4 regions of the Kosakonia sp. SMBL-WEM22 genome follow, and region 1 is predicted to be linked to each of the others. Evidence: predicted binding sites of a transcription regulator. Region 1 holds the regulator's gene; each other region holds the start of a gene.
What was found. The regulator Fur, encoded in region 1, represses iron uptake genes when iron is present. The targets are predictions, from matches to a motif close to ATAATAATGAGAACNACTATCAA.

Region 1 (7,300 bases):
GTATTTGATGCCGCCATCTTCCGGCGGGTTGTGGGACGGCGTAATCACGATGCCATCCGCCTGCGCGCCGCCATTTTTGTTGTGCACAAGGATGGCGTTGGAGATAGCAGGCGTCGGCGTAAAGCCGTTATTTTCCTGCACGATGATATCGACGCCGTTGGCAGCCAACACTTCCAGCACGGAGATAAACGCCGGCTCAGAGAGAGCATGGGTGTCTTTACCAACATAGCACGGCCCGGTGATGCCGTTTTTCGCACGCTCTTCGGCGATCGCTTGGGCGATAGCGAGAATATGTGGTTCGTTAAAGCTGTGGCGCCATGCGCTACCACGGTGACCTGAGGTACCAAATTTCACCGCATGGTCAGCATTGCCAACTTCCGGTTTCAACACGTAGTACTGCGCAGTCAGCTGCGCGACGTTAATCAAATCGCCCTGTTGCGCAGGCTGGCCCGCGCGCGGATGGTTTGCCATTGCTTCGTCCTTTTAATGCAAGGATTAAATTGTGCCGCAAACTTTCTCAATCAGCTCCGCCGGGAACTGCATTGATTGCATGATGTGCTCGATCATGCTGCATTTACGGCCCGTATTCGTGTTAGTGATGACCCAGTAAGGGGTGTTCGGCACTTGCTTCGGCTTGGTCTGGTTGCCGTTCTGCAGCAGGGTGCGCTCATCAGCGGCAAAGTATACGCGTGTGCGACCGTGCAGAGATTCAGTGGATTCCGTAAACCCTTTCTCATCGAGTGAATAGAGTGTAGACAGGATTAGCAGAAAGCGATTAACCGCTTTTTTCTGCTCGGCGTATTCGTCGGAGAGCAGAAGCTCGCGAACAGCGCGGACCTTATCCCGTGTGGTGTTGGCCGGTTTGACCTCTTCGACAACGCTTGCGGCGCGTGTCTCTTTCACCGGCGCGGCGGGCGCTGCAGAGGGAGACGATGATGCGGCGGAGAACTTCAGCATACGCCGTAAAATCTCGGATGCGCTCTCGCCAATGTGCTTAGTATGGCTGGCAATGTAACTGTAGAGCTCATCATCAACTTCAATCGTTTTCATCTTAATCCAGTGCTATATAAAATCTGAATACAAGTATTGGGATTATAAAGTGAAATCCCAACAGCGGATAGGTACACCCCAGGATGGCGGCAAAACTCAGAGTAATGCTTAGCCTTGCAGCCGGGCGGCAGAATGTTCACCATAATAACCTAACCCGTTGGAGTGAAAAAAAGAACTTTGCCATGAAATTGAACACGCGCGCGCAAACTGCACAACATCCGCACAACAATTCTCCGATTGTGCTGGTTCACGGCCTTTTCGGCAGCCTCGATAACCTTGGCGTGCTCGCCCGTGACCTCGTGCAGGATCACGATGTGCTGCAGGTGGATATGCGCAACCACGGCGCATCGCCCCGCTCGCCCGAGATGACCTATCCGGCGATGGCGCAGGATCTGCTTGATACGCTGGATGCCCATCAAATTGAAAAAGCGACCTTTATCGGCCACTCCATGGGCGGCAAAGCGGTGATGGCGCTCACGGCACTGGCGCCGGAACGCATCGATCGCCTGGTGGCGATTGATATGGCGCCTGTGGATTATAAGGTGCGCCGTCACGATGAGATCTTTGCCGCCATCAATGCGGTGAGCGAAGCGAACGTTTCGTCGCGCCAGCAGGCGGCGGCGCTGATGCGCGAGCAGCTTGATGAAGAAGGCGTGGTTCAGTTTTTATTGAAATCCTTCGTTGACGGCGAGTGGCGCTTTAACGTGCCGGTGCTGTGGGATCAATACGCCAATATCGTTGGCTGGGAGACCATTCCGGCGTGGGATAAACCCGCCCTCTTCGTCTGCGGCGGCAACTCCTCTTACGTAACCGATACTTACCGCGATGCGCTGCTGGCGCAATTTCCAAAGGCGCGAGCGTATGTCATTGCCGGTGCCGGGCATTGGGTGCATGCAGAAAAACCTGACGCGGTGCTGCGGGCTATCCGCCGCTATCTGGCCGAATAGCCTAACTGTTTAAAAAGGCGGCGACCGGTCGTTTCAACGCGCCCGGTCGTTGGCGTGCTGGTGCAGGTGTTGTATGATGGCGCGCTATTCAGCCCGGGCAGCGGCCCGATTGCGTGTTTTCCCGTAGTATTCATATCATGGCTAAAGAACAAACGGACCGTACGACACTAGATCTCTTCGCGAATGAGCGTCGCCCGGGACGGCCGAAGACCAACCCGCTCTCGCGCGATGAACAGTTGCGCATTAATAAACGCAACCAGCTCAAACGCGATAAGGTTCGTGGGCTTAAGCGCGTCGAACTGAAACTGAATGCGGATGCGGTGGAAGCGCTGAACGAACTGGCCGATGTGCGCGAGATCAGCCGCAGCGAACTTATTGAAGAGATGCTGCTGACGCAGCTTAAAGCTCTGCGCGGATAGCGAATCTTCTGAATCCTGATTAAATACCCCTTTTCATGTGGCATACAGTGCAGTCCGCGGCAATAGCAGTTTCCGCGTTCTTCTCTGTTCTGCTATGATTGCCCTTATCTGTGGGCTTAGCGCTCCCCCTATACTCATTAAGATTCAAGAGGTTATTTTACTCATGGCAATTACAGGCATTTTCTTCGGCAGCGACACCGGTAACACCGAAAACATCGCCAAAATGATCCAGAGCCAGCTTGGTAAAGACGTCGCCGATGTTCATGACATTGCCAAGAGCAGTAAGGAAGATATCGAAGGGTATGACATCCTGTTGCTCGGCATTCCGACCTGGTATTACGGTGAAGCGCAGTGCGACTGGGATGACTTTTTCCCGACGCTGGAAGAGATTGATTTTAATGGTAAGTTAGTGGCGCTGTTCGGCTGCGGCGACCAGGAGGATTACGCTGAGTACTTCTGTGATGCGCTGGGCACCATTCGCGACATTATTGAACCGCGCGGCGCAACAATCGTGGGTCACTGGCCAACTGCCGGCTACCATTTCGAAGCCTCAAAAGGTCTGGCCGATGACGATCATTTTGTTGGTCTGGCAATTGATGAAGACCGCCAGCCGGAACTGACCGCCGAGCGCGTGCAAAACTGGGTGAAGCAGGTTTCTGAAGAGCTGCATCTGGATGAAATCCTGAATGCCTGATTTTTATGGCGCAATCTGCCGGTTGCGCCGTATCAATAGGTAAAAGCAATCGAAATAATTGCTACATTTTTTTAACTTTCCTACTCATCCCTGTACAATAAGCCCTGCTTAACGCGGTACGCCTGGACGGGAGTTGTCGGCGATACCACGTTTTAAAAGCTTACTTTACTTGAGGGCTTGCAGTTTTCATTTATACATGGCAGTTCTATAATGATACGCATTCGCCCGGGTGCATTCCTTATAACTTCCGCGAAGGAAGTGAATCGTATAGCAACAGGACAGATTCCGCATGACTGACAACAATACCGCATTAAAGAAGGCCGGCCTGAAAGTCACGCTTCCACGTTTAAAGATTCTGGAAGTGCTTCAGGAGCCGGATAACCATCATGTCAGTGCGGAAGATCTTTATAAGCGTCTGATCGACATGGGTGAAGAGATTGGTCTGGCAACGGTATACCGTGTGCTGAACCAGTTTGATGACGCCGGGATCGTCACCCGTCACAATTTCGAAGGCGGCAAGTCTGTTTTCGAACTGACGCAGCAGCATCACCACGATCACCTTATCTGCCTCGACTGCGGTAAAGTTATCGAATTCAGTGATGATTCCATCGAATTACGCCAGCGCGAAATTGCCGCTCAACACGGTATTCGCCTGACGAACCACAGCCTCTATCTTTACGGTCACTGCGCTGAAGGCGACTGCCGTGAAGATGAACATGCGCACGACGCTAAATAAGCTCTTCTAACGTTAAAAGCCAACCGCCAGGTTGGCTTTTTTTATGCCTGCAGGATGAGCGGCGCATCAAATGGCTGCACCGCTCGGGCAGAAAAGCAATCAGCCTTTCAGCATATCGACACGGCTGACGCGCTTGCCATCCGGGCTTGCGGTACGCACCTGAATTTCTCCTTTAAGCTGTGGACGGGAAGCTGTTTCGTAGCGCTGCCATGTTTTGCCGCGATCGAGGGAGTACTCTACCACCAGCCCCGGGAAGCGGGTGTTCACCTCCAGCACACCGTCAACAATTCGCGCCCCTGGTACCGGCAGACGATACTGGATGCCAGCTTTATCCAGCTTCGCCAGCTCGCGATGTCCCAGCAGATTGGCAAAACGCTGCCAGTCAGCCATAAGCGCCTTCTGATCGACCCACTGCGTCTCGCCGCCTTTATATTCGCGGCTGGCCTGATAATCCTGCTCCCAGCTTGCGCGATGCCATGCCCGCTCCGCAACGGCAACCAGACGGGGATAGATCATATACTCCATCTGCTCATCCGTGCGCACCACTTCGCTCCACAGCTCGGCGGAAAGCCCGTAGGCACCCGGCCACGGCTTGTCTGATTTGGCGCTGAAAGTGTTGCCATCACGATCGACCGACGTTTCTGCATTCTGCGGCATGTTGTCCGGCGCAAAGCTGAAGATCTTGCGCTCGTCGCTAAAACGCGTTCCCCAGTAGTAGCCGCTTTCCGCCGGGTGAACTTCGCTCGGGAAGTCGAGATAGAGATAGTCCGGATTGGAAACTACCACGCGGAAACCCTTATTCGCCCAGTCGTTAACGGAGTCGAAACCGCCCCAGTAAAGCGCATCCCAGAAGTTAACATTGACGTTTTTGGTGGCAAACCCCGAGGCGTCTTTGGCATCTTTCAGCCCATCCTGCCAGGCCTGCATCACATCAATGCCGTGCGCCTTAACCAGCTTGCTCACCTCTGCGCCAAAGTAGCTGGAGAGGTGTTCAACATCGCTCACTTTCCCGGCTTTGATCATCGCCTGGCAGGCCCCGGACTTGGCCCACGGCTTATCCTGCTTGCTCTGATCGATAATGCCTTTACCCGGCTGCGGATCTTTTACATCCGTATAGCCTGCGCCAAGATAGATATTTTTCGCCTCATCGCCACCAAAGTGCCATGTGTGCAACGGCAGACCTGCTTCCCGGTGCATCTGCTGAATTTCGCCCATCACCTTATCGACAAAGTTGCGCGAGGAGTCCAGGCACGGATTGAGGTAGCCGGTGCGGTCATAGAACTGTACGCCAGCGGTAACAGAGGTATCAGTCGGATCCAGCAGGCGGTAGCGGCTCGCCTCACGCTCCTCTTTGCCCTCTTTTATCAGGCGATGGTAACGCGCCTCCATTGAGATGACCGCTGCGCGCGCATGCGCCGGCATGTCGATCTCCGGGATCACCTCAATATGACGAGCTTTGGCGTATTTAAGGATCTCGATATAGTCAGCGCGGGTAAAGAAACCACTGCCGTTATTATCACGATTAGGCCCGGATCCCAGCTGCGGCAGCAGGCACTGCTTCTCGCTCAAATCGTGGCAGCGCTGGCTGCCAATATCGGTCAGCTCCGGCAGCCCCGGGATTTCAATGCGCCACCCTTCATCGTCCGTCAGATGGAAGTGGAATTTATTCAGTTTGTAAGCCGCCATCTGATCCAGCAGGCGCAGCACCGCCGCTTTGCTGTGGAAGTTGCGTCCAACATCCAGATGAATACCGCGGTAGTCGAAGCGCGGTGCATCTTTTGCTGTCAGCGCAGGGAGCGTTATCGGCCCCTGGGCGGGAAGAAGAGAAAGCAGAGATTGCAGGCCATAGAACACGCCGCTCTGATCAAAACCGATCACCACCGCCTCTTTGTCGCTGATACGCAGCTGATAGGCACCGTTGATCGCCTCCTCACCCTTGAACGCTTTGCGGATAATTTCTGTACGTAGCGGATAACGCCCCTCTTCCACGCCGAGCATGCCGAAGCGCGCCTTGATAGCGTTTTGCGCATCGGGCAGTAGCGCGGAGAGGTCGAGTTTCACCCCCTGGCTGAGATCGATATCCCGAGTGTAAACTTTTACCTCGCGCGGCGTCGGCACAATCTGCCCACGTAGCGAGGCGAGATTCATGGCTTTGATATCGCTGTTTTGCGCAAAGCGCGCTTCGGCGGTCATCAGGATATTGTTATCGTCCGGTGTCCGCTTCCATTGCTCGCCGAGCGGCGTCACGAACTGAGCGAGATCTTCCGTATTGGTATTGGCGATGGTTTTCGGCGATGCTTCCGCTCCGGTGACATACCAGCGTGGCAGCACATCGGTAATAAAGAGTTGCCAGTACTCATTTACAATCGGGATCTCGATGGACTGCTTCGCCGGAAAACCGGTAAATTGCTCGGTAGGCTCGAGCTTATGCAGGTCGCCCATGATATGGGTTACTTTGAACTGCGGATTGGCGACTTGCAGAATGGGGCGAATGCTGTGGAAGTAGATCGTCCATGCATTATCGGTTACCGCATCACCTTTGTTAGTCAGCGTGATCACTGCTGTGTTGCAGGAAGCCCAGTCTGCGCCGAGCTTCGCACAATCAACGCCATGCTGTGCGGCAAAGTTATCTTTTACGGCGTAATTCAGATTGAACTGGCTGATGGCATCAACCGTGCTCTGGCTTGCCAGTGCCGCGCCGCTGCCGAGCAGCGCGGTAATTACGCCCGCCAGCAGGCTTAAACGTGCTGTATGCATTCTCTGTTCCTTAAGGGTTGCCACTGCCCGGCAACAAATTAATTAGAAAAGGGTAAACGGTGCGATGACCATAAATTTCACGTCGCGCTCATCCTGGAAAATGTTGCCGTAACCACCGGCATAGCTCGGAATAGTGGAGTGGTTGTCATACTGGGTAACGTGCAGCTTAAACATCGTCCCTTTCGCGCGCCCCTCTTGCAGGGTATAGATGGCGTCCAGGCTGTAAGCGGACTCTTTCAGGCGATAATCGGCGTTGTACCACGCATCCGGCATGACCATTTCAGCCGGTTTTGCTCCCCAGGCGTAGGCGTAAGAAGCGCCGATTTGCCAGCCGGGCAAATTGCAGCTCTTGAGATCGTACATCGCGCCGAGGAAGAGCGCTTTTTCGCCATTGGCGTTGAAGTCGGAGCGGTTATCCCACCAGATATCAAGACGACCATTGGAGGAGGCGTAGGTTGGCGTCATGCGCTGCAAAAAATAGCCCTGCCGGCCTTCCGCTTTTACCCACGTTCCTTCAAGGCGCAGCGCAAGTGGCCCGACCGCGTAACCGAAGGTGAGCGCCTGCAGCCAGGCGGTACCGTCGTAGAGATCGTTGATGCTGCGATCGCTGACTTTATCGCGGGCGCCATAAAATTGATAACTGGTGCTGAGTGACTGATTTGCCACATCAAACCGGTAGCTGGCTTTAGCAAAATAC
Region 2 (7,300 bases), 2.2 Mb from region 1:
GGCGCGCTGAAACATCTCATCTCGCTGTGTGCCGCTTCACCGATGGTGGCGAGCCAGCTGGCGCGCTACCCGATCCTGCTCGACGAACTGCTTGATCCCGCCACGCTCTACCAACCGACGGCGATGAACGCCTACCGCGATGAGCTGCGCCAGTATCTGCTGCGCGTGCCGGAAGAGGATGAAGAGCAGCAGCTTGAGGCATTGCGTCAGTTTAAGCAGGCGCAATTGCTACGCGTTGCGGCGGCGGATATCGCCGGCACGCTGCCGGTGATGAAAGTGAGCGATCACTTAACCTGGCTGGCAGAAGCGATTATCGATGCCGTGGTCCAGCAAGCCTGGGGGCAGATGGTGAAGCGCTACGGTCAGCCTGCGCATCTGCACGATCGCGAAGGGCGCGGCTTTGCGGTGGTTGGCTACGGCAAACTGGGCGGCTGGGAGCTGGGCTACAGCTCCGATCTCGACCTGGTCTTTTTGCATGACTGCCCAATGGATGTGATGACTGACGGCGAGCGTGAGATCGATGGCCGTCAGTTCTACCTGCGGCTGGCGCAGCGCATTATGCACCTCTTCAGTACGCGTACCTCTTCCGGCATTCTTTATGAAGTGGATGCGCGCCTGCGCCCCTCCGGTGCGGCAGGAATGTTGGTCACCACTGCCGAGGCCTTCGCCGATTACCAGAAAAACGAAGCCTGGACCTGGGAACATCAGGCGCTGGCCCGTGCGCGCGTGGTGTACGGCGACCCGCAGCTGACCGTGCAGTTCGACGCGATTCGCCGCGATATTCTGCTGACGCCGCGCGAGGGCACGACGCTGCAAACCGAAGTGCGCGAGATGCGCGAGAAGATGCGCGCCCACCTTGGCAATAAACAGAAAGATCGCTTTGACCTGAAAACCGATGAGGGCGGCATTACCGACATCGAGTTTATCGCGCAATATCTGGTGTTGCGTTACGCCCACGATAAGCCGAAGCTGACGCGTTGGTCAGACAATGTGCGCATTCTGGAAGGGCTGGCGCAAAACGGCATTATGGAGGAGCAGGAGGCGCTGGTGCTGACCCATGCTTACACCACGCTGCGCGATGAGTTGCACCACCTGGCGTTACAGGAGCTACCGGGAAATGTGCCGCTCTCCTGCTTTGTTGCCGAACGAGAGCTGATCAAAACCAGCTGGGTGAAGTGGCTGGTGGAACCGTGCGCCCCGGCGTAAGTGTGCTATTATCGCGCGCAAATTTTGTATCTCTCAGGAGACAGGAATGAAAGTTACGCTGCCAGAGTTTAAACAAGCCGGTGTGATGGTGGTAGGCGATGTGATGCTGGATCGTTACTGGTACGGTCCAACCAGCCGCATCTCCCCGGAAGCGCCGGTGCCGGTGGTCAAAGTCGACACCATTGAAGAGCGTCCGGGCGGCGCGGCGAACGTGGCGATGAACATTGCCTCGCTGGGCGCATCTGCGCGCCTGGTCGGCCTGACCGGCATTGACGATGCGGCGCGCGCGCTGAGCAAAGCGCTGGCGGACGTTAACGTCAATTGCGACTTCGTTTCTGTTCCGACTCATCCAACTATCACCAAGCTGCGCGTGCTGTCACGCAACCAGCAGCTGATCCGCCTCGATTTTGAAGAGGGGTTTGATGGCGTCGATCCGCAGCCGATGCATGAGCGCATCAACCAGGCGCTGGGCTCGATTGGCGCGCTGGTGCTCTCCGATTACGCCAAAGGCGCGCTCAACAGCGTTCAGCAGATGATTGCGCTGGCGCGTAAAGCCGGTGTACCGGTGCTGATCGATCCGAAAGGGACCGATTTCGAGCGCTATCGCGGCGCAACCCTGCTGACGCCGAATCTCTCTGAGTTCGAAGCGGTAGCGGGCAAATGTAAGAGCGAAGAGGAGATCGTGGATCGCGGCATGAAAGTGATCGCCGATTACGACCTCTCTGCGCTGCTGGTGACCCGCTCCGAGCAGGGGATGACGCTGCTGCAGCCGGGCAAAGCGCCGCTGCATATGCCGACTCAGGCGCAGGAAGTCTATGATGTGACGGGCGCAGGCGATACGGTGATTGGCGTGCTGGCGGCTACGCTTGCGGCGGGTAACTCGCTGGAGGAGGCCTGCTTCTTTGCCAATGCTGCCGCCGGTGTAGTGGTCGGTAAACTCGGCACCTCAACCGTTTCGCCGATCGAGCTTGAGAACGCCGTGCGCGGTCGCGCGGAAACCGGCTTTGGCGTGATGAGCGAAGAGGAGCTGAAAGTGGCCGTTGCCGCCGCGCGTAAACGCGGTGAAAAAGTGGTGATGACCAACGGTGTCTTCGACATCCTCCACGCCGGGCATGTCTCTTACCTGGCGAATGCGCGCAAGCTTGGCGACCGCCTGATTGTTGCCGTCAACAGCGATGCTTCGACCAAACGCCTGAAAGGCGAGACGCGTCCGGTCAACCCGCTTGAGCAGCGCATGATTGTGCTGAGCGCGCTGGAAGCCGTGGACTGGGTGGTGTCGTTTGAAGAGGATACGCCGCAGCGTCTGATTGCCGGTGTGCTGCCGGATAAACTGGTAAAAGGCGGAGATTACAAGCCGGATCAAATCGCTGGCAGCGAAGAGGTGTGGGCGAACGGCGGTGAAGTGCTGGTGCTCAACTTCGAAGATGGCTGCTCGACGACGAATATCATCAAAAAGATCCAGAAAAACAGCCAGTAAACGGCGCTTAACTCTGGAAAGCAGAACGGGCCTTGCGGCCCGTTTTTTATTACGGCGTATCGTCCACGGGCGGGATCGCCGGTGCCGGTTTTATCTCCGTCACCTCAGAGGACACAACTGGTGCGGGAGCCGGTTGGGTGCTGGCAGAGGTCGAACCGCGGTTTTCCAGATCGTTCAGACGCTGCTCCAGCAGCGCCAGCTTTTCGCGGGTGCGCAGCAGAACCTGCGTCTGCACATCGAACTCTTCCCGGCTGACCAAATCAAGGCGGGTTAACTGCCCCTGCAAGGCCTGGCGAATCTTCTTCTCAACGTCTTCGCCAAGCTCACGGATCCCTTTCGGCATGGATTCGTGAACCTGTCGTGCAATCTGTTCAATTTTCTTCGGATCAATCATTTTCGGTTCCCTGCTCGGATGGGCTCAGCTAATTATTGTAGTGTGATAACCGCAGGTGATAAACCAGAATTGTTTGAAGCTTATGCATTGCCCGTCGTTATCATTGGCGTTATAGTTATCGCGCTTATTCTCAGGGCGGGGCGAAATTCCCCACCGGCGGTAAATCAGCGCACGCTGAAAGCCCGCGAGCGCTTCAGACTTCGGTTTGAAGGTCAGCAGATCCGGTGTAATTCCGGGGCCGACGGTTAAAGTCCGGATGGGAGAGAGTAACGATTCTGCCGGGCAAAGGTGCCCGCTCGCGTTATTTTTGGTCGTTTAATGACACTCCTAAGACTGCCCTGATTCTGGTAACCATAACTTTATTGAGGTCTTTTACCATGAATCAGACGCTACTTTCCTCTTTTGGCACCGCTTTCGATCGCGTTGAACAGGCGCTTGCCGCCCTGCGCGAAGGGCGTGGTGTGATGGTTCTTGATGATGAGAGCCGTGAGAACGAAGGCGACATGATTTTCGCCGCCGAAACCATGACCGTTGAGCAGATGGCGCTCACCATCCGTCACGGTAGCGGCATTGTTTGCCTTTGCCTGACCGACGAACGCCGTAAGCAGCTCGACCTGCCGATGATGGTGGAGAACAACACCAGCGCCTTCGGCACCGGTTTTACCGTCACCATCGAAGCGGCACACGGCGTGACCACCGGCGTTTCCGCCGCTGACCGCCTGACCACCGTGCGCGCGGCGATTGCTGACGATGCCAAACCGTCCGACCTGCACCGTCCTGGCCACGTCTTCCCGCTGCGCGCGCAGAAGGGCGGCGTACTGACCCGCGGCGGCCATACCGAAGCGACCATCGACTTAGTGTCGCTGGCGGGCTTTAAACCGGCCGGCGTGCTGTGCGAATTAACCAATGATGATGGCTCGATGGCGCGCGCACCGGAGTGCATCGCCTTTGCGAAGCAGCACAATATGGCCGTCGTAACGATTGAAGACCTGGTGGCTTATCGCCAGGATCTGGAGCGCAAAGCCAGCTAACGGCGAGCGTTCAGCAGAGAAAATCCGATGCCAGCGGCGTCGGATTTTTTTTTGCCTGCGCCAGGTCAAAGTTTGGTGTGCTTACAGGCGTTGCGCATTGCTATTAACCCTTCCTACTTATAAAGTGGTAGTCGCTGCGGCACGGACACGCCGCAGCTAACCTATTATTTTTACGAAGGTTTATTTGCGGAGGCGCCGTGTTTATTTCCTGGTATTGGTTACTGCTCGTCGTAGTGCTGGTGGTTGGGTATGTTCACACCTTAAGACGCCGTTATAGGGCCTGCCGCCACGAGCGCGATGCCGTTTACGAGGGCTATCAGCGCGCGCAGGCGGAGCTGAAAAGATTTCAGCGAGCAGGCCAGACCAAATAGCGCAGCCGTTAACCGCCGAAGCCCATCGCCTGCAGGGCGACCAGGCTTAAGCCCATCACCGACATGCCGCACAGCACGCCGTAGCTTGGGTTGTTGTTGGGATCGATCTCCTTTGCCAGCGGCATTAACTCATCCACCGACAGCGCGACCATAATCCCGGCGACCGCTGCCATAATCGCCGCCATCACCACCGGTGAGACCAGGCTGCCGAGAATCAGCCACGCCAGCACGCCGCCCAGAATCTCCGCTAAACCGGAAATACCGGCCCACATCACCGCGCTGCGTTTTGAGCCCGTTGCCGCATAGACCGGGCCTGCGACCGCCAGCCCTTCAGGGATATTGTGTAAGGCCACGGCAAAAGCGATGCCGAAGCCCAGCTCAAGATCGTTGCTGGCGGTGACATAGGTGGCGATCCCCTCCGGGAAGTTGTGCAGGCTTATACCGAGCGTCAGCAGAATAGCAGTACGACGGATACCGCGCGGCAATGCCTCCTGTGAGCCCTGCATTAAATCCTGCGCATGGGCATGGGGCAGCAGGCGATCGAGCGCGAAATAGCCGAGCAGGCCAACAACAAACATGCCGTAACCGAGCATCGGCGACATACTTTCGGTTGCCAGCGCGGCGGGGAGCATCTCCATTAACGAGATGAGCAGCATGATCCCGGCGGCAAAGCCGAGCGAAAACGCCAGTACACGATTGGAAGGTTTCTGGCCGATAACGCCCAGAATGGCGCCAATAAACGTGGCGGCGCCCGCCAGGATGGTCAGAATCAACGGGACTGACATACATTGCTCCTTTATGATAATCATTCTCATTAATGTAAGTTTTCGCCTGCGGAAAAGCGAGGCAGCCACGGCAATTTTACGCATTACTTACATTCAAAATTACTGACGATCTTCATCATGCTTATCTGAGTTCATCCCCCTGAGAAAAAGCGTAACCTGCTTTCATCATATTGGCATCTTCTGTAAGGATATCCTCATGTCTGCACCTCGTATGCCCGCGCTGTTTCTGGGGCACGGCAACCCAATGAATGCGCTGCAGGATAACGTTTATACCCGCGCCTGGAAGAAACTGGGCGATACGCTGCCGCGTCCGAAAGCGATTGTGGCGATCTCTGCGCACTGGTTTACGCGCGGTACTGGCGTAACGGCGATGGAGACACCGCAAACAATCCATGATTTCGGCGGTTTTCCGCAGGCGCTGCACGACGTGCATTACCCCGCGCCCGGTTCGCCCGCGCTGGCACAGCGGCTGGTGGAGCTACTCTCCCCGCTGCCGGTGACGCTCGATCATGAAGCCTGGGGATTCGATCATGGCTCCTGGGGCGTGCTGATCAAGATGTACCCCAATGCGGATATTCCCATGGTGCAGCTCAGTATCGACAGCACCAGACCGGCAGCGTGGCATATGGAGTTGGGGCGTAAGCTCGCTGCGCTGCGCGATGAAGGGGTGATGATTGTCGCCAGCGGCAACGTGGTGCATAACCTGCGTACGGCGCGCTGGCACGGTGACACCACGCCTTTTCCATGGGCAGTCGCTTTCAACGATTTTGTGAAGCAGAACCTGACGTGGCAGGGGCCGGTTGAGCAGCACCCGCTGGTCAACTATCTCGACCATGATAGCGGTTCGCTCGCCAATCCAACGCCGGAACACTTTCTGCCGCTGCTCTATGTGCTTGGCGCATGGGATGGCAACGAGCCGCTGTCGATTCCCGTTGAGGGGATGGAGATGGCTTCTATCAGCATGCTGTCGGTGCAGGTGGGGTAAAAACGATGGCGCGCAATGCGCCATTTTTTACGTCAGGATCGCGGAAACCGGAGAAAGATCGCAAAAAAACGCCATTGAACCGGGGTTTTTATGAAAATAAAAAGAGCTACGCTGCAAAAATGAAACGCTGTGCTGAATTTGATGTTTTTTTGTGAACCCCATCGTCGCGCAAATTCTCACCAGTCACTACTCTTCTGATTGACCTGTTCTCATACCCATAACCACTCTTGATTCCCAGCCACGCGCTCTCTGCTCGCGGCAGTTTTGACTGTGCCAAAAATTAAACCTCTGGAGATCCGGCAATATGAACTCTGCACAACGTTTTCTGACTCTTTCGATCGGTTCCGCTCTGCTCTTTATGTCGCATACCGCGCTCGCACAAACGTTTCGCGCTGCCGATGTTCACCCGGCGGATTATCCCAATGTCGTGGCGGTAAAACATATGGGTGAGAAATTAAGTAAAGCCACCGATGGCCGGCTGGAAATTAAAACCTTTCCCGGCGGCGTATTAGGCGATGAGAAGCAGGTGATTGAGCAGGCGCAAATCGGCGCGATCGACATCATTCGCGTCTCAATGACGCCTGTGGCGGCGATATTGCCGGAGATTAACGTTTTCACGCTGCCCTATATCTTTCGCGATGAAGATCATATGCACAAAGTGCTCGACGGCATGATTGGCCAGGAGATTGGCAACCGGCTCTCGGCCAGCAGCAAATCGCGGCTGATTTTCCTCGGCTGGATGGATGCCGGCACGCGCAACCTGATCACCAAAGCGCCTGTCACGAAAGCGGAAGATTTGAAGGGGATGAAAATCCGCGTGCAGGGTAGCCCGATTGCCCTCGATACCCTGAAAGCGATGGGGGCGAACTCGGTGGCGATGGGGGTGAGTGAAGTCTTCAGCGGCATGCAAACCGGGGTGATTGACGGCACGGAGAACAACCCGCCGACCTTTGTGGCGCACAACTATTTGCCGGTAGTGAAGAACTACACCTGGAGCAAACACTTCATCATTCCCGAGCTGTTTCTCTTCTCAAAAGCTAAGTGGGACAAG
Region 3 (7,300 bases), 2.0 Mb from region 1:
GTGCGGTTGCGCCCGGTGGTTAACGGATCGCTGTAGTTGCCGCCGGTCAGAGTGTAATCCGGCATCGGCACTGCGCTGTTGTTGTAGATATTGACCAGCGGATTCTTTGACGACATGCGCCAGGCGACCTTGTCCTGCTTGATGCTGGCGGAGTAACCGATATTGACCTTGTGCGACACGGGGCCGGTGTCGAAGTTGCCGCGCAGACCCGCCATACCGCTCCAGCTATCGCTGATACGATTCGTATCAAGGCGACCAATCGTCGCATCGCCCGCGGCGTTGATCAGCTTCGGTGTGCCGTAGACACCCTTCTCATGAGAGTGCTGACCGCCAAAGGCGGCGTAGCCCGTCCAGCTATCGGTAAAATCATACTCCGCGCGCGCAAGGCCAAACTCATTTTCAATATCGCTCCACGCCCATTTCTGGCTGGGATTTTTGCTGTTACCCGGCACGGCAGGCACGAAATCGATGTTGCTGATATTGACCCCCATCGAGCCGCCGTGGAAGGTCTTCTTCTGGTAGCCAACATCGAGGGAGCTGCGCAGGCGCTCACCGCGATAATCGAGGCCAATGGAGGCAGCGGTAGTGCGGCGTTTATCATCTTCAACCGTGGTTTCGCCTTCGCGATGCAGCAGGTTAACGCGCACCCCGACCTGGTTGTTATCGCCATAACGTCGTCCAACATCCAGCGAGCCGCCCACCTGCGAGCGCGATGCATAATCGACGCCGAGACGCGTCAGCGGCGTATCGTCAGCGTGCTTTGGCTCAAGGTTGATCATCCCGCCCACGCCGGAGGTGGCTGCGCCGTTCATTAACGCATTCGCCCCTTTGAAAACTTCCACCCGTTCAAGCATCTGCGTATCAACCACCTGGCGCGGCACTATACCTGCCAGGCCGCCCATTAACATGTCGTCGCCATCAAGTTTAAAACCGCGAATGCGGTAGGTTTCCGCCATATTGCCGTAGCCCTGACTGACCTGCACGCCGGCATCATTGCGCACCACATCGGCGATGGTTTTCGCCTGCTGATCCTGCACCAGCTTTGAGGTGAAGCCGATCACGTTAAACGGCACATCCATCGCCTTCTGTTCGCCGAGCATACCAAGCCGCCCGCCGTAGGCGACCTGACCATCAAGATAGGCCGGCACCAGCGCGTCGCCGCCGGGTTTGAAATCGCTACCGCTGGAGGACTGGACAATCAGCGTCTCCTCCTTCGTGTCGCTGGCGGGTGTTGCTGCCTGTGCGGCGTGCGTCGCCGCGCCAATCGCGAGCGCAAGCAAACTCTTGCGCAGAGGTGACCAGGTCTGTGTGCTGTTATTCATCATCGACTCATATCGAAGTGGAGAAAAAGGGCCGTTGCCGGGCCGGACTGATAGGGAGCTCAGCCTGCTGGCTGGTCGCCATTGCCTCTCCCCGCCTGCCTTTTCGCGTTTATTACCTGTATGCCCGGGCGGGTAATATCCAGACGTTGATGGTGCACTGCGCCTCGGCGGTGCCACCAAACATCAAAGAGAATGAGAAATATACTCATTAACTTTAATGTGGCAAGCATAATTAACCTTCACCGCTCTGCGTCGTTCTTAGCGCTAAAAGAAAAGTACTATCACTTACAAAATACAGGGTTGACCATGAAGATGATAAAGATTATCTTTCGCATTACCGAATAGTTGAGTGAATGACTCAGGTATTCGGTACGACATTGCTCACATTGCTTCCAGTATTTTTGCCCGCCGTTTGTGCGGGCTTTTTTTGCTTTTTTAGCTCCCCTTCCCTCCCGCTGCGCCGGGCATAATTAGTGATTCCCTTCCATACTCAAACAAACATTTGCGTAAGGAATGGTTATGTCTTTGCCCGATTTTCATGTCTCTGAGCCCTTTACCCTCGGCGTTGAACTGGAGCTGCAGGTGGTTAACCCACCAGGCTATGACTTGAGCCAGGACTCAACCCGGCTTATCGACGCCCTTCAACACCGCATCAGCGCCGGTGAGGTTAAGCACGACATCACCGAAAGCATGCTGGAGATTGCCACCGGCGTCTGTCGCGATATCCGCCAGGTTGCGCATCAATTTTCAGCGATGCACCACGCCATATTGCAAGCCGCAGGCGAGCACCATGTGCAGATTTGCGGCGGTGGCACCCACCCGTTTCAGAAGTGGCAACGTCAACAAATCTGCGCGGATGAGCGTTATGCCCGCACGTTGGAGATGTTCGGCTATCTGATGCAGCAGGCAACGGTGTTTGGTCAGCATGTGCATGTCGGCTGTACCAATGGCGACGATGCCATCTATCTGCTGCACGGGCTGTCGCGGTTTGTTCCGCACTTTATCGCCCTGAGCGCCAGCTCGCCCTATATTCAGGGCACCGATACGCAGTTTGCCTCTTCGCGCCTCAATATTTTCTCCTCTTTCCCGGATAACGGCCCCATGCCGTGGGTGGCGAACTGGCAGGAGTTTGAAGGGCTGTTTCGCCGCTTAAGCTACACCTCGATGATTGAGAGCATTAAAGATCTGCACTGGGATATCCGCCCAAGTCCCGGTTTCGGTACCGTCGAAGTGCGGGTGATGGATACGCCGCTGACTATTTCCCACGCTGTCAGCCTGGCGGGCTTTATTCAGGCGCTGTCGCACTGGCTGCTGGCAGAGCGTCCGTTTAAATTCCAGGAGCGAGACTACCTGCTCTATAAATTCAACCGTTTTCAGGCCTGCCGCTTCGGCCTTAAAGGGGTGATAACCGATGTGCATACCGGCGAACAGCGCACCATTGCTGATGATGTGTCGCACCTGCTGGAGAAGATTGCGCCGTGGGCCGACAAGCTTAATGCCAGCAGTGCGCTGGATGAAATTGCGGTCTGCGTTAAACGCGGCAAAAGCGAGGCGCAGCTGATGCGGGAATTTATTGCCGATGGCGGATCATTAATTGGCCTGATGAAAAAGCATACCGAAATTTGGGCTGCGGGCTAATCCCTCTATTAATTAGGGTTATTTTTTGCCGCAGGATATATTTCATCTGCGGCAAATCCTCGGTTGGTGGGTTCACAGGGATATTTCTTAAATAACTAATACTTAAGGAGTAGAGGCATTTCGAAGGAATTGATAAATATCAACAACCCCTGCATTAAAAATAAAGCGTCCGCGTAATCACTCCGATAACAAATATATACACGCGAACAAGGGGCCTTTTTATGAAGTGGATTTACCGTATCTCAATGAAGTCAAAACTGTTATTAGCTTTGCTGCCTCTGTTGTTTGCGCTTATCTGGCTTGCTGCCAGCGGCATCATGTCGCGCGTCGAGACTGGCCAGCAGATGCACACCATTATTTCGTTAACGACGCTGGCAAAAGATGCCGGTAGCGTCATTCATGAGTTGCAAAAAGAGCGCGGCTTAAGCGCAGGCTATATCGGTAGTAAAGGCCAGCAATTCAATAATGAGTTATCTGCGCAATATCCCGTCTCGACAAGAGCGCTGACACAATTAACCGAACTGCTCAATCAATTTCCGGAACAGGAAGCGAATAGCGATATTCGCCATGCACTGACGCAATTTCGCCAGCATCAGCAGGGTATTAATCTCTTTCGCGACCAGGTACGTGCATTAAGCGTTAACGGCTCCGATTCACTGGTCTGGTACAGCACCATTATTAATGACTTGTTGAATGTGGTGGGTGGTATTAGCCAGTTAACGGATAACGGCGAGATTGTTAACCAGCTGGCGGCCTACTACAGCGTGCTGAATACCAAAGAGCAGAGCGGTATTGAGCGCGCGCTGCTGTCGAACGTCTTCTCAGCCGACAGTTTTACCGAGGCGCAATTCCGCCAGCTAAATGAAGTGGTGGGTAAACAGGCTTCATGGCTGGCGGCGACCCACGCGTTTAGCTCCGCAGAGGTGAATGCGAAAATGAGCGCGCAGCTGAACTCACCGCAGGCGCTTAAAGCACTCGCCTTACGTCAGACCGCTATCGATCATGCGGCCACCGGCGGCTTTGGCGTCGCGCCCGCCGACTGGTTTAACGCGCAGACCGCGCGCATCAACACGCTGAGAGCCGTTGAAGAGGCTGCCTCTACTCACTTACTGGTTACCGCGCAGACGCTGGCCGATGAGGCCTGGCGCGAAGTCACCCTTTTCGCAGTGATAAGCGCGATTGCGCTTATCATCGCCCTTTTCTTTGCCGTGCTGGTCGCCAGCAGCATTCACCGTCAGTTGCAGCATTCACTGGCTACTATCGAAGGGATGGATGGCGATCTCACTCAGCGGCTGGATGTGCCGGGCAGCGACGAGCTCTCTCTGCTTAACCGCGCCTACAACCAGGCGATTGAGAATATTCAGCATATCGTCAGTGAGATCAAACATGGTGCTGGCGTGCTGCGCGGTGCCAGCTCAGAGATCGCCAGCGGTAATCAGGATCTGGCATCCCGCACCGATCAACAAGCCGCCTCGCTGGTGGAAACCGCTGCCAGCATGGAGCAGATCGCCACGGCGGTAAACATGACGGCAGACAATGCCAATGAAGCAAAACGGCTGACGCAGGAGATGGAGAAACAGGTGCAGGAGGCGAGCCGCGTGGCGGGTGAAACCAGCAATAGCATGTCGGCTATTCGCCACTCCAGCGAACAGATCTCAAGCATTGTCAGTTCGATCGATGAGATCTCATTCCAGACCAACCTGCTGGCGTTGAATGCCGCAGTGGAAGCGGCGCGCGCCGGTGAGCTGGGCAAAGGCTTTGCGGTAGTGGCATCGGAGGTGCGTAACCTGTCGCAGCGCTGCGCCAATGAGGCGCAGCAGATCCGCGAGCTGGTGAGTAAAAATATGGATCAAATCCAGCAAGGCGTGGCGCTGGCACAGGCCTCCGATCGCGCGCTGCATGCGGCTCGCGAGAACACCGGCCAGATGCTGTCGTTTGTCAGCGATATCGCCCACGCGGCGAATGAGCAGTCGCTGGGGGTTTCGCAGGTGCATGATGCGCTCAACCAGTTGGAGCAGGTTACGCAGCAAAACGCCGGTCTGGTGGCGAGCGCTGCCAGCGCCAGCCAACTGCTGGACCAGCAGTCTGAAACCATGTCGGAGCTGGTCGACCGCTTCGTGGTCGCCTGAGTGAAGGTCGGGGAACGTTGCGCTCAGGCCGGCTTTCCCCGACAATGCGTTTTTTCATCAATGATTAACGCTTATGAAACATCCCCTCGAATCGCTGGTCACGCTTGCTGGCATCCTGCTGCTGGCTTTTATCTCTGTGCTGCTGCTTCCTGCGCCGCAACTGGGCATGCAGCTGGCGCAAACGCTGATGCAAACCTTCCATTTTCTGGATTTAAACCAGTTTTATACCCTGCTCTACTGCCTCTGGTTTTTACTGCTGGGCACCGTTGAATTCTATGTTTTACGCTTTATCTGGCGGCGCTGGCTGGCGGTTTAACGCTGCGCGAATATCTGGCTCATTCTAATTTTTTGAATGTTAACGGCAAATTGTTGGACTTTTCTTTATTACATCGCAGGCCTATGCTTTTCCGAGGCAGCATATTGATGCAATGAATGTTCAACCGGTTATAAATTTGCTTTCAGGCGCTTACTCCGCCATTGGCTGGCAACAGCACAGCGGAAGTGCAGATAACTTCAGGAGGAACCATGTCAGACAACTTTCTCGCTTTAGCTAAACAACGTAGAACCATCTATGCCCTCGGCAAAAACCTGCCTTTGGCGGAAGATGAGGTGATTGAACTTATCAAAGAGGCGATTCGCCAGGCACCGTCGGCATTCAACTCACAAAGTTCGCGTGCGCTGATCCTGCTGGGTAAAGAGCATGAGCAGTTCTGGGAGTTGACCCGTGCCCAGCTGAAGAAAATTGTGCCGGAAGAGAATTTCCACGCCACCTCGCAAAAATTAGACGGTTTCGCGGCAGCAGCAGGTTCGGTGCTGTTCTTTGAAGATCAGGAAGTGGTGACCCGACTGCAGGAGCAGTTTGCCGCGTATGCTGATAACTTCCCGGTATGGTCTGAACACAGCACTGGTATCGCCCAGTATGCAGTTTGGGTGGCGCTGGCAGAGAAAGGTATCGGCGCTAACCTGCAGCACTACAACCCGCTGGTAGATGAAGATGTACAGCGCACCTGGAATATCCCGGCGAGCTGGAAACTGCGCGGTCATATGAACTTTGGTTCGATTATGGCGCCCGCAGGCGATAAAGCCTTTATGGATGACGATAAACGCTTCGTGGTTGCGCGTTAATTTGCCTTCGAACATATAAAAAAGCCGCCTTCTCAGGCGGCTTTTTTTTCACTTACTGCTGGCTTTCACGCTCAGCGATAAAACCAAGCGCTTTATTGATGCGCTCAATGCTGCGGGTTTTGCCAATCGCGTGGACGGTGACATCCAGACCCGGTGACTGACCGGCACCGGTCACTGCCACGCGCAGCGGCATGCCGACTTTACCCATGCCCACTTCCAGCTCATCGGCAGTAGCCTGAATGGCATGATGCACGTTTTCAGCGCTCCAGTCGGTGATGGCGGCGAGTTTATCACGAACCACTTCCAGCGGCTGACGTGCGACCGGACGCAGATGTTTTTTCGCCGCATCAGCGTCAAATTCAGCAAACTCTTCATAGAAGTAACGGCAGCTTGCCGCCATCTCTTTCAGCGTTTTGCAACGCTCGCCCAGCAGGGTCACCAGTTCCGCCAGCTGCGGGCCGGTACGGGTATCGATATTTTCCTGCTCGATGTGCCACTGCAGATGGGTGGCCACATACTCCGGCGCCAGGGTGTTGATATAGTGATGGTTCAGCCACAGCAGCTTATCGGTATTAAACGCACTGGCGGATTTGCTCACCGCATCGAGTGAGAAGAGTTTAATCATCTCTTCGCGGCTGAAGATCTCCTGATCGCCGCTGGACCAGCCCAGACGCACCAGGTAGTTGAGCAGCGCTTCCGGCAGGTAACCATCATCGCGATACTGCATTACACTCACCGCGCCATGACGCTTGGAGAGCTTTTTACCGTCGTCGCCGTTGATCATGGAAACGTGCGCGTAAACCGGCACCGGCGCGTTCAGCGCTTTCAGGATGTTGATCTGGCGCGGGGTGTTGTTGATGTGGTCTTCACCACGAATCACATGCGTGATCGCCATATCCCAGTCATCGACGACCACACAGAAGTTGTAGGTCGGGGAGCCATCAGTACGGCGAATGATCAGATCGTCGAGTTCCATGTTGCTGAACTCGATCGGACCGCGGATCTGGTCGTCGAAAATCACCGACCCATCCTGCGGGTTGGCAAAACGCACCACGCACGGCTCATCATCAGCATGGTGAGAATGGT
Region 4 (7,300 bases), 410 kb from region 1:
ACCGCCAGCAGTTTCTTCGCGCAGGCAAGATAGGAGACATCGGTGTAGACCTTGCGGGTATAGACCGGGTAGCCCTCAAGACCTTCCATCTGCGCACGTTTAATTTCGCTGTCCCAGTACGCGCCTTTCACCAGACGGATCATCAGACGACGACGGCTGCGGGTTGCCAGCTCAATCAGATAATCAATGACAAACGGGCAGCGCTTTTGGTAGGCCTGAATCACAAAGCCGATGCCGTTCCAGCCCGCCAGCTCTGGCTCGAAGCAGAGTTTTTCCAGCAGGTCGAGGGAGATCTCCAGCCGGTCCGCCTCTTCGGCATCAATGTTGATACCGATGTCGTACTGACGCGCCAGCAGGGTTAAGGATTTCAGACGCGGATAGAGTTCGTCCATTACGCGGTCATACTGCGCACGGCTGTAACGCGGATGCAGCGCCGACAGCTTGATGGAGATGCCCGGTCCTTCATAGATGCCGCGGCCGTTAGAGGCTTTACCAATAGCGTGGATCGCCTGCTGGTAAGAGACCATGTAGGCCTGCGCATCGGCAGCGGTCAGCGCCGCTTCGCCGAGCATATCGTAGGAGTAACGAAACCCTTTCTCTTCAAGCTTACGGGCATTGGCCAGCGCTTCGGCGATGGTCTCGCCGGTCACAAACTGCTCGCCCATCAGCCGCATCGCCATATCGACCCCTTTGCGGATCAGCGGCTCGCCGCTCTTGCCGATAATACGGTTCAGCGAACGGGAGAGATTGGCTTCGTTGTGGGTAGAGACCAGGCGGCCGGTAAACAGCAAACCCCAGGTAGCGGCGTTCACAAACAGTGAAGCGCTGCGGCCAATATGGGATTGCCAGTTGCCGTTACTGATTTTGTCGCGGATCAGCGCATCGCGCGTCGCTTTATCAGGAATACGCAGCAGCGCTTCGGCGAGACACATCAGCGCCACACCCTCCTGCGAGGAGAGGGAGAACTCCTGCAGCAGGCTCTGTACCATGCCCGCGCGGCCGGTCGCGGTTTTTTGGTTACGCAATTTTTCGGCCAGCTGGTAAGCCAACTTATGGGCGCTCTCTGCCACCGGCTGCGGCAGGCGCGCCTGCTCAAGCAGCATGGGTACGGCATCAGTTTCCGCCCAACGCCAGGCGCTGGTGATCGCCGCCCGGGAGACGGACTGCGGCAGGATCTGCTCGGCGAAGTCGAGGAATGGCTGCGGACTTTCGTCAATCACCGCACTTGCCTCATCCTCCTGCACGTTATGCGCCTGTGCGCCTGCCAGCTCCGGTAATCCTTCGCTGCTCTCCAGCTTTTCGAGGAAATTAAAAATGGCTTGTTTAATTAACCAGTGTGGCGTGCGGTCAATGGTCGCTGCGGCAGCTTTAATCCTTTCGCGCGTGGCGTCGTCAAGCTTGACCCCCATGGTGGTGGTGCCCATGCGTTGCTCCTGTTCATATGGTGTTTTGCACAATAGGCTGAAATATCCACCATGTTGCAACTTTGTGCAACCTTGTTAATTGTGAGCTGGCTGGCAAGGTTATAAATGAATGAATTGTTAATTATCTTAAGAGGCGATGAGAGGGCTGCAATTTGCCTCTAGCCCAGGATTTATGCGGTTGCTAACACTTTTCAAAGGTGCAACCTTTAAAATTGTGACGGAGTGCAACCTATAACAAAATCCTATTCCTGATGGGATATCTTCGATGTAAATGGTGTGTTAAATCAATTGTGAATAACGGAGGCTTCCGGCAGGATACGGGCGCTTCTAATAATACATACGCACCGTCGCTACGTTCCGGCGATGGATAAAAGCGGCAAATAGACATTTGTCGACGAAGATCCTGGAGACTATTTTGATGGCAATAAGCACACCGATGATGGTGACCTTTCTTATTTATATCTTTGGCATGATCCTGATCGGTTTTATTGCCTGGCGATCAACAAAAAACTTTGATGACTACATTCTCGGCGGTCGCAGCCTTGGGCCATTAGTCACGGCATTATCAGCCGGTGCATCTGATATGAGCGGCTGGTTACTGATGGGGCTGCCAGGGGCGATCTTTATCTCCGGTATCTCTGAAAGCTGGATCGCGATTGGTCTGACCGTCGGTGCCTGGGTCAACTGGAAACTGGTGGCAGGGCGCCTGCGCGTTCACACCGAAGCGAACAATAATGCCCTGACCCTGCCTGACTACTTCACCGGCCGCTTTGAAGATAATAGTCGGCTGCTGCGCATTATCTCTGCGGTGGTGATTCTGGTCTTCTTCACCATTTATTGTGCCTCCGGCATTGTGGCGGGTGCGCGTCTGTTCGAAAGCACCTTCGGCATGAGCTATGAAACGGCGCTGTGGGCCGGGGCGGCGGCAACCATTCTTTATACCTTCATTGGCGGTTTCCTTGCCATCAGCTGGACCGACACCGTCCAGGCCAGCCTGATGATCTTCGCTCTGATCCTCACCCCTGTGATTGTGATTATCTCCGTCGGCGGTTTTGGTGATTCGCTGGAAGTGATCAAGCAGAAGAGCATTGAAAACGTCGATATGCTCAAAGGTCTCAACTTTGTCGCCATCGTCTCGCTGATGGGCTGGGGGCTGGGCTACTTCGGTCAGCCGCATATTCTGGCGCGCTTTATGGCGGCCGATTCCCACCACACCATCGTGCATGCGCGTCGTATCAGTATGACCTGGATGATCCTCTGCCTGGCGGGTGCGGTGGCGGTCGGTTTCTTCGGCATCGCTTACTTTGATACCAACCCGTCGCTGGCGGGCGCGGTAAACCAGAACGCCGAGCGTGTCTTTATTGAGCTGGCGCAGGTGCTGTTTAACCCGTGGATTGCCGGTATTCTGCTCTCTGCGATCCTCGCGGCGGTGATGTCGACCCTAAGCTGCCAACTGTTGGTCTGCTCCAGTGCGATTACGGAAGATTTCTACAAAGCGTTCCTGCGTAAAGGCGCCAGCCAGAAAGAGCTGGTGTGGGTTGGCCGTGCAATGGTGCTGGTGGTCGCGCTGGTGGCAATCGCGCTGGCGGCAAACCCGGACAACCGCGTGCTTGGCCTGGTAAGCTACGCATGGGCCGGTTTCGGTGCGGCGTTTGGCCCGGTGGTTCTGCTTTCGGTGATGTGGTCACGTATGACGCGCAACGGCGCGCTGGCGGGGATGATTATCGGCGCGGTCACCGTTATCGTCTGGAAACATTTCGGCTGGCTGGGGCTGTATGAAATCATCCCTGGTTTTATCTTCGGCAGCCTTGGGATCGTCGTCTTCAGCCTGATCGGTAAAGTGCCGTCTGCCGCCATGCAGCAGCGCTTCGCAGAGGCGGATGCCCATTACCGCTCTGCGCCCCCGGTTCGCGCAATGGTCAAGTAACTATTCACTTAATAAAACCCGCTGCGGCGGGTTTTTTTGTTGCTAAATCATGGAGATTACGCTGATATCTTCCGACAACTAACCGTGAGGGCAGGGGAATGAAAACAATAAAATTGGCTATGGCATTGATGGTGGCTGGTCTACTGGCGGGCTGTAATGCGCCGGCGCAAAAGCCGCAACCTATGGCGCAACAGTGCGCACCGGCGGATCGGATGGAGCAAACGACGCTCTATTTCGGCCTTAATCGCCCGGCAGGTAACGCGATCACCGCCGAGGAGTGGCAGCAGTTTGTCGATGGCGATGTAACGCCGCGTTTTCGTGAGGGGTTAACGGTGTTTGACGCGCGCGGCCAGTGGCTTGGCAATGATGGCAAAGTGGCGCGGGAGCCGAGTAAAGCGCTGATGCTGATTCACGCCGCGGACGCGCAAAGTGATAAAAATATTGATGACCTGCGCGGGATTTACAAATCGCGTTTCGCCCAGGAGTCGGTGATGCGCGTCGATCAATCGGTCTGCGTACAGTTCTGACAGCGTCCCTCTCCCGCAATGGGAGAGGGAAATCACACCTTAGAGCACCACACCGGCAAACGCTGCGGAGAGCAGGCTCACCAGCGTCGCGCCATACACCAGCCGCAGGCCGAAACGCGAAACCGCATTACCCTGCTGCTCGTTCAGCCCCTTGATGGCACCCGCGACGATGCCGATGGAGGCAAAGTTAGCGAAGGAGACCAGGAAGACCGAAAGAATGCCCAGCCCGCGCGGGCTCATCTGCGGGGCAACCTTTTGCAGCTCAATCATCGCCACAAACTCATTCGCCACCAGCTTAGTTGCCATAATGCTGCCTGCCGAGAGCGCATCGCTCAACGGGATGCCAATCAGCCACGCGAACGGGTAGAAGACATAGCCGAGCAGTTGCTGAAAGCTAATGCCAAACAGCGCTGAGAAGAGGGCGTTAACGGCGCTGATCAGCGCGATAAAGCCAATCAGCATCGCCAGGATTATCATCGCCACTTTAAAGCCCGCGAGAATGTATTCCCCAAGCATCTCGAAGAAGCTTTGCGATTCGTGGAGCTTCGCCAGCTTGATCTCCGCTTCCTCCTGCCCGCGCGACGGGTTGATCACCGACAGAATGATAAAGGTGCTGAACATATTGAGCAGCAGCGCCGCGACCACATATTTCGCATCAAGCATCGTCATATAGGCACCGACAATCGACAGCGATACCGTCGACATCGCCGTCGCCGCCATGGTGAACATCCGGCGTGAGGAGAGATCCGCCAGAATACCTTTATAGGCAATGAAGTTCTCCGACTGGCCGAGGATCAGCGAGCTAACGGCGTTGAAGGACTCCAGCTTGCCCATGCCGTTAAGCTTCGAGAGCAGCGTGCCAATCAGACGAATAAAGATTGGCAGAATGCGCCAGTGCTGCAAAATGCCAATCAGCGCCGAGATAAAGACGATAGGGCAGAGGACGCCGAGGAAAATAAACGCCAGCCCTTTTTCGCTCATGCCGCCAAAGACGAAGCCGGTCCCTTCGGCGGCGAATTTCAGCAGCATTTCAAAGAAGCCGGAGACATATTTAATCAGCGTTAATCCGCTCTGGGCGTGCAAAAAGAACCAGGCCAGTGCCAGTTCAATCACAATCAGTTGCAGGATGAAACGAAACGGAATGCGCTTGCGGTCAAAACTCACCAGCCAGGCCAGCGCGAGGATCACCCCCAGCGCCAGCAGGAAATGTAAAAAATTGAGCATAGTTGGGTGTAGCCAGGTAAACGAAACGGGCGTTTATTTAGCCACAGGCGTGAGGGGCGGTAAACAGAAAGATAATGCTTCGTTAGCTAACTTTTTTCTGCTTTTCAACGGCTTCTGCATAAGACGAATAAGAGATTCGTTAGCCTGCTAGCCGGTTACATCCGGTTATCATTCTCAACATATTTTTCGCTTGAGTTTCTTTCTTGCGTAATGATAATCACTATCAATGCAATTTACCTTTCTTTGCAACCTTTGACGGTGCATAACACAAGGGCGGTTCTATGTTTGTCCCATTCCTCATTATGTTGCGTGAGGGCCTTGAAGCGGCCCTGATTGTCAGCCTGATCGCCAGCTACCTGAAACGCACCCAACGCGGGCGCTGGATAAGCGTGATGTGGGTCGGTGTTTTTCTCGCTGCCGCGCTCTGCCTCGGGCTTGGCATCGCCATTAATGAAACCACCGGCGAGTTTCCGCAAAGAGAGCAGGAGCTATTCGAAGGCATTGTCGCGGCAATAGCCGTGGTGATCCTTACCTGGATGGTTTTCTGGATGCGCCGTGTGTCGCGCAACGTCAAAGTGCAGCTGGAGCAGGCCGTCGATAGTGCGCTGGCGCGCAGTAATAACCACGGCTGGGCGCTGATCCTGATGGTCTTTTTCGCCGTCGCCCGCGAAGGGCTGGAGTCAGTCTTCTTCCTGCTGGCAGCGTTTCAGCAAGATGTTGGCATCTGGCCGCCACTCGGCGCTGTGCTGGGCCTCGCTACCGCCGTAGTGCTCGGTTTTCTGCTCTATTGGGGGGGCGTGCGCCTAAATCTCGGTGCGTTTTTCAAATGGACCAGCCTGTTTATCCTCTTTGTCGCCGCCGGTCTTGCCGCCGGTGCGATCCGCGCTTTCCACGAAGCGGGCTTGTGGAACCACTTCCAGGATGTGGCCTTTGATTTAAGCAACGTGCTGACCACCCATTCGCTGACCGGCACACTGCTGGAGGGCATTTTTGGTTACCAGGAGACGCCAAGTGTCAGCGAAGTGGCTGTCTACTTCCTCTATTTAATCCCGGCGCTGGTGCTGTTTGTTTTACCGCCGCGCGCCGGCGCGCAGCCATCACGAGCGGCACCATAAGTCTCCATAACAATTCTTAGTTACAACACACTTATTAAAGGGAAGGATCATGGCAACTCTTTTTCGACGTAGCGCAGTACAAATCGGGGTCGCCGCGCTGATGGCGTGTGCGTTTGGGGCACAGGCAGCGGATGTGCCGCAGGTAAAAGTGACGGTGACAGATAAGCAATGCGAACCGATGAACCTGACGGTCAACGCGGGCAAAACACAGTTTGTGATCCTCAACCACAGCCAGAAAGCGCTGGAGTGGGAGATCCTTAAAGGCGTGATGGTGGTTGAAGAGCGCGAAAACATTGCGCCGGGCTTCAGCCAGAAGCTCACCGCCAACCTGCAGCCGGGCGAGTATGAGATGACCTGCGGCCTGTTAACCAACCCGAAAGGCAAACTGGTGGTCAAAGGGGAAGCGACGGCGGATGCGGCGAAAGGGGATGCGCTGCTGAGCCTTGGCGAGGCGATCACCGCCTATAAAGCCTATGTCGTTGGCGAAACCGCGCAGCTGGTCACCGGCACCAAAGCCTTTACCGATGCGGTGAAAGCGGGCGATATCGAAAAAGCGAAATCGCTCTACGCCCCGACGCGCCAGCACTACGAGCGTATTGAGCCCATTGCTGAGCTCTTCTCCGATCTCGATGGCAGCATCGATGCCCGTGAAGATGATTACGAGCAGAAGGCCGCCGATCCGAAATTCACCGGTTTCCATCGCCTGGAGAAGGCACTGTTTGGCGATAACAGCATCAAAGGCATGGAGAGCTACGCCGATAAGCTCAATCACGATGTGCTTGAACTGCAAACCCGCATTAATGAACTGGCCTTCCCGCCGTCAAAAGTGGTCGGCGGTGCAGCTGGGCTGATTGAAGAGGTGGCGGCGAGCAAAATCAGCGGTGAAGAGGATCGTTACAGCCATACCGACCTGTGGGATTTCCAGGCCAATATCGAAGGCGCGCAGAAGATCGTTGACCTGCTGCGTCCGCAGCTGCAAAAAGAGAACGGCGCGCTGCTTACGAAAGTGGATGCCAACTTTAAGAAAGTGAATACCATTTTAGCGAAGTACCGCACTAAAACGGGCTTTGAGACCTATGACAA

Region 2: zupT (zinc transporter ZupT) is a predicted target of Fur. The motif match lies at 5,278-5,300, and genes of this name have one in related genera.
Region 3: HF650_RS16995 (TonB-dependent siderophore receptor) is a predicted target of Fur. The motif match lies at 1,509-1,531, and genes of this name have one in related genera.
Region 4: efeU (iron uptake transporter permease EfeU) is a predicted target of Fur. The motif match lies at 5,307-5,329, and genes of this name have one in related genera.

What each region holds. Positions count from the first base shown of each region.
Region 1 is NZ_CP051488.1:1,500,982-1,508,281, reverse strand. It holds gene pgm (phosphoglucomutase (alpha-D-glucose-1,6-bisphosphate-dependent)) at 1-471, opposite strand, end outside; gene seqA (replication initiation negative regulator SeqA) at 496-1,050, opposite strand; gene ybfF (esterase) at 1,233-1,997, shown strand; gene ybfE (LexA regulated protein) at 2,135-2,416, shown strand; gene fldA (flavodoxin FldA) at 2,580-3,110, shown strand; gene fur (ferric iron uptake transcriptional regulator) at 3,400-3,846, shown strand; gene HF650_RS07180 (beta-N-acetylhexosaminidase) at 3,946-6,603, opposite strand; gene HF650_RS07175 (OprD family outer membrane porin) at 6,646-7,300, opposite strand, start outside.
Region 2 is NZ_CP051488.1:4,291,013-4,298,312, reverse strand. It holds gene glnE (bifunctional [glutamate--ammonia ligase]-adenylyl-L-tyrosine phosphorylase/[glutamate--ammonia-ligase] adenylyltransferase) at 1-1,206, shown strand, start outside; gene hldE (bifunctional D-glycero-beta-D-manno-heptose-7-phosphate kinase/D-glycero-beta-D-manno-heptose 1-phosphate adenylyltransferase HldE) at 1,253-2,683, shown strand; gene HF650_RS20610 (accessory factor UbiK family protein) at 2,733-3,077, opposite strand; FMN riboswitch at 3,200-3,349, shown strand; gene ribB (3,4-dihydroxy-2-butanone-4-phosphate synthase) at 3,455-4,108, shown strand; gene zupT (zinc transporter ZupT) at 4,488-5,264, opposite strand; gene ygiD (4,5-DOPA dioxygenase extradiol) at 5,461-6,249, shown strand; gene HF650_RS20590 (hypothetical protein) at 6,255-6,404, shown strand; gene HF650_RS20585 (TRAP transporter substrate-binding protein) at 6,554-7,300, shown strand, end outside.
Region 3 is NZ_CP051488.1:3,544,051-3,551,350, forward strand. It holds gene HF650_RS16995 (TonB-dependent siderophore receptor) at 1-1,322, opposite strand, end outside; gene HF650_RS17000 (YbdK family carboxylate-amine ligase) at 1,842-2,960, shown strand; gene HF650_RS17005 (methyl-accepting chemotaxis protein) at 3,182-5,089, shown strand; gene HF650_RS17010 (DUF1158 family protein) at 5,163-5,405, shown strand; gene HF650_RS17015 (nitroreductase family protein) at 5,615-6,214, shown strand; gene gltX (glutamate--tRNA ligase) at 6,267-7,300, opposite strand, start outside.
Region 4 is NZ_CP051488.1:1,911,919-1,919,218, forward strand. It holds gene putA (trifunctional transcriptional regulator/proline dehydrogenase/L-glutamate gamma-semialdehyde dehydrogenase) at 1-1,424, opposite strand, end outside; gene putP (sodium/proline symporter PutP) at 1,843-3,351, shown strand; gene HF650_RS09025 (DUF3574 domain-containing protein) at 3,450-3,878, shown strand; gene HF650_RS09030 (nucleoside transporter C-terminal domain-containing protein) at 3,918-5,102, opposite strand; gene efeU (iron uptake transporter permease EfeU) at 5,384-6,217, shown strand; gene efeO (iron uptake system protein EfeO) at 6,267-7,300, shown strand, end outside.